DNA from 2 places in the Arthrobacter sp. yr096 genome. Region 2 is predicted to be linked to the other one. Evidence: riboswitches for the same ligand, from Rfam matches in the RefSeq annotation. Region 2 holds a riboswitch; the other holds the start of a gene.
What was found. A riboswitch is a leader RNA that binds a small molecule or an ion and turns the genes downstream of it on or off. The one in region 2 is predicted to bind S-adenosylmethionine.
Positions count from the first base shown of each region.

Region 1: linked by a shared signal. The riboswitch ahead of BMY91_RS05160 (homoserine O-acetyltransferase MetX) and the one ahead of BMY91_RS03825 (aminotransferase class V-fold PLP-dependent enzyme) in region 2 are both predicted to bind S-adenosylmethionine.

Region 1 covers NZ_FNYI01000002.1:49,349-51,547, forward strand. The annotation lists gene BMY91_RS05160 (homoserine O-acetyltransferase MetX) at 39-1,160, opposite strand; SAM riboswitch class IV at 1,175-1,291, opposite strand; gene BMY91_RS05165 (bifunctional o-acetylhomoserine/o-acetylserine sulfhydrylase) at 1,466-2,199, opposite strand, start outside.
Region 2 covers NZ_FNYI01000001.1:816,623-818,821, reverse strand. The annotation lists gene hisN (histidinol-phosphatase) at 49-861, shown strand; SAM riboswitch class IV at 1,045-1,158, shown strand; gene BMY91_RS03825 (aminotransferase class V-fold PLP-dependent enzyme) at 1,190-2,199, shown strand, end outside.

The sequences.
Region 1 (2,199 bases), on a different contig from region 2:
GATCTGCCCGGATGCTCAGGCCAGGAATGTCCGGATGCTCAGGCGAAGAATGCCTGGCGAAGCTGCGTTGACAGCTGCCCGATTTCTGTCAGGAATCCATCGTGGCCAATCGGCGCTTCGATGACGTGAACGGGAACATCGCCCGGCAGTGCCGCGGCCAATTCCTGTGACTGTGCCGGGAAATAGAGCCTGTCCGTGTCCACGGCTGCGACGAAAAACTCTGCCGTAGTCCCGGACAACGCCTCTTGCAACGAGCCCCGCCCGCGTGTGACGTCGTGGGACATCAGTGCCTCGGTGATGGCGATGTAGCTGTTCGCGTCAAAGCGCCGGACCAGTTTGCTGCCCTGGTGGTCGAGGTAGCTCTCCACCTGATACCGGCCCCGCTCCCCCAAGACGGCAGCAGCAAGAGGCGTCTCCTGGTGCTGGGCCTCCCGGCCAAAGCGGAAGTCCAGCTCCAGTGCTGAGCGATAAGTGATGTGGGCGATGCGCCGGGCCAAGGCCAATCCTTGCTCGGGCGCCGTTCCGCCGTAGTAGTCCCCATTCTTGAAATGTGGGTCCTGCCGAATGGCGAGGGTCTGGGCCTGCGCGAAGGCAATCTGCTCCGCCGTGCTGTAGGCGCCCACGGAGATGACGGCGCAACGTTTGACCCGTTCCGGCAGGGTCACTGCCCACTCAAGAGCCCTCGCCCCACCCATGGAGCCGCCCAGGACCGCATGCCAGGCCTCGATCCCCAAGGCATCGGCAAGCCGCGCTTCGGCCTCCGTGCTGTCGCGGAGGGTGATCAGGGGGAAACGCGAGCCCCAGGGCTTGCCGTCCGGCGCTTCTGAAGAGGGGCCGGTGCTTCCATAGCAGCCGCCCACGATGTTGATGGAGACCACAAAGAAGCGGTCTGTGTCGATGGTGGCGCCCGGTCCTACAAGCTGCTCCCACCATCCTTCCTCGTCCGTGGCACCACGGGCTACGTGGGTGCTGCCCGTCAGTGCATGTTGGATGAGCACGGCGTTGGACGCATCCGCGTTCAGGCGACCCCAGGTTTCGTAGGCCAGCACGACATCCGGAAGAAAGCCCCCGGCCTCAAGTTCCAGCGGCCCTATGCCGGCGTACTTGACCGTGCCGTCTTCTTGTTCGGCTGTGGAAAGGGCTGCAGCAGTAATGGTCATTCCTTTGATACCTAACCTCGCGCTTGCCCGCCGCCTTGCGTGCGACAGGCCAGGTCCTCACCCGGGGCACCCCACCGCGTAAGGAGGGTTGCCGGCCAGCAAGCCGGGGCTGTCTGCTGGCACTCATGACCTAATACGTAGAGTCTAGGAAGGACACCGCTGTTCTGGCGAAGAATGTGACAGCAGTGTGACGGTTTAAGGCTGGTTGGTTCATGAACGAGCACCCGGGAGCGCCGCCCGGCGAATAATCGACGGGCCGGGCGGCGTTCCAGCTGAAGGCGCCTTGGCCAGGGGCCGGACGCTGCTCAGGCGCCCTTTGCGGCCCTGAATCCAGCCTCCAGGTCAGCGATGATGTCATCCACATGCTCGATGCCTACAGACAGGCGAACCAAGCCGGGATTGACGCCGGCAGCAACCTGCTGCTCCACGGTCAGCTGGCTGTGCGTGGTAGATGCCGGGTGGATCACCAGGGAACGGACGTCACCGATGTTGGCCACGTGGGAGTGCAACTCCAGGCCGTCCACAAAGCGTTTGCCCGCTTCAACGCCGCCCTTGATGGTGAAGGCAACGATTGCGCCGGTGCCCTGCGGACCATACTTCCGGCCACGGTCGTACCAAGGGCTCGACGGCAGCCCCGCGTAGGCTACCGATTCGACGTCGTCATGGGCTTCAAGCCACTCAGCCACTTTGGTGGCGTTGGCGACGTGACGTTCGATGCGCAGGCTCAAGGTCTCCAGCCCCTGGGCGATCAGGAAGGCATTGAACGGCGAGACGGCTGAGCCAAGGTCGCGAAGCAGCTGGACCCGCGCCTTCAGGATGTAGGAGAGGTTGGCGCCCAGAGCACCGTCCTTGCCGAGATCGCGCGCGTAAACAAGTCCGTTGTAGCTGGGGTCCGGGGTATTGAAGCCTGGGAATCGCTCCGGATCCTGGCCGAAGTCGAAGTTGCCGGAGTCCACAATCACGCCGGCAATGGCAGAACCGTGTCCGCCAAGGTACTTGGTGGCTGAGTGGACCACAATATCGGCGCCCCACTCCAAGG
Region 2 (2,199 bases):
GGGCTTCACGTCCCCACTGCAGCGAATGATTCAGGATAGTTTGGTGGCATGACCCATCCCGTTTCCACCTACAACGATGACCTGCGCCTTGCCCACGTCCTCGCTGATTCCGTTGACGCCCAGACCATGGATCGCTTCAAGGCGCTGGACCTGCAGATCGAAACCAAGCCGGACCTCACCCCTGTCACGGATGCTGACAAGGCCGCCGAAGAAGCCATTCGCGGTCAGCTGTCGCGCTCCCGCCCGCGTGACGCCGTCCTCGGCGAAGAGTTTGGCAGCAGCGGTCACGGCTCGCGCCGCTGGATCATCGACCCCATCGATGGGACCAAGAATTTCGTCCGCGGCGTTCCGGTATGGGCAACCCTCATCGCCCTCGTGGACGAGGGCGAACCAGTAGTAGGCGTGGTGAGCGCCCCGGCTCTGGGCAAGCGCTGGTGGGCTGCGAAGGATATGGGCGCCTACATGGGCCGCTCCCTTGCCTCCGCTACCAGGCTCAAAGTGTCCAATGTTTCCCGACTGGCCGACGCTTCGATGTCGTATTCAAGCCTGTCCGGCTGGAAGCAACGTGGCAACCTTGACGAGTTCATGGGACTCACGGAGGACGTTTGGCGAACGCGTGCCTACGGTGATTTCTGGTCTTACTGCCTGGTGGCGGAGGGTGCGGTGGACATCGCCTGCGAGCCCGAACTGAATCTGTACGACATGGCCGCACTCGTCCCCATCGTCACCGAAGCCGGCGGCCGGTTTACCTCCCTGGAAGGTGAAGACGGCCCGTTCGGCGGAAACGCTTTGGCAACCAACTCGATTCTCCACTCGGAGGTCCTCAAACGACTCAACCCCGGGCTGGACGACCTCCTCTAAGATGAAGCACAGGTAGATCCCGCGGGGCGACCTACGGAATTTTCGACGGCGGATGACCCCTTTTGGGGTCGTCCGCCGTTCTTAATTCGGGCAATCGCAATTTTTGCAACCGGCGTAACAATGAGCTTAATAAACGGTTCCGGCTTTGGATGGGCCACGTGGAGTGCCCTAACCTTTTTTACAGGTCACGAGTGCCAGCGCTAAACCCCGGTTTGCTGGCCGGCAACCCTCCATTCGCGGTGGGGTGCCCCGGGTGACGACCCGGCCGGTCCGGAACGGATGCGGCAAGCGCGGATCCCCTATGGGGGTCCCTCTTGAGTGAGGTCCCATGAGCACTGTCACGTTCGACTCAAACATCATTCCGTCCTTCCCCGAAGAATCCGCAGCCCAGGCGTCCGCAGCCGTACGGCCCCTCGCAGCCGTAACCGGTGCAGAGTTGCAGGCTCCGCTGATCCAAGGCGGCCACGTTCGTTACGCGAATCTCGACTACGGAGCATCCGCCCCAGCCCTGACCATCGTCTCGGCCTATCTGAATGAAGTGCTGCCCTACTACGCCAGCGTTCACCGCGGGGCAGGCTACGCTTCCCAGATCAGCACCTCTGTCTACGAGAACTCACGGAACATCGTCCGTGACTTCGTGGGCGGCAGGGCTGACGATTCCGTCATCTTTACGCGCAACACCACAGACTCCTTGAACCTGCTGGCAGGGTGCCTGCCACAGCATGATGGCCAGTATTCCGGCGAGGTCCTGTACCTGGACATCGAACACCACGCCAACCTGCTCCCCTGGCAAGGCGTGCCGCACCGGAGCGTCATCGCTGCACCAACATTGGCGGCCACGGTGGATAAACTCCGCGCCGAGTTGGCCCAGGGTGGCGTAAGCCTCCTAGCCGTGACTGGAGCTTCCAACGTCACCGGCGAAATCCTTCCCATCGCCCAGCTCGCCTCTTTGGCCCACGAGTACGGTGCCCGGATCGTGGTGGATGCTGCCCAGCTTGCACCCCATCGCCGGATCAACATTGCAGAGGCCGACGTCGATTACGTTGTCTTCTCTGGCCACAAGCTTTACGCACCCTTCGGCGCGGGCGTCGTCGTGGGCCGGCCGGATTGGCTCGACGCCGGCACCCCCCATCTGGCAGGTGGTGGCGCTGTTCGCGAAGCGCGCCTCGATTCCGTCAGCTGGGCCACCGGACCGGCACGGCATGAGGGTGGCTCCCCCAACGTCCTGGGGGCTGCAACTCTTGCCAGGGCCACCCAAGTGATCTCCGGGCTGGACCAGGACGCCTGGCACGCCCATGAATCGGCCATCCGTTCCTACCTGGTGGAAGGCCTCGAAGC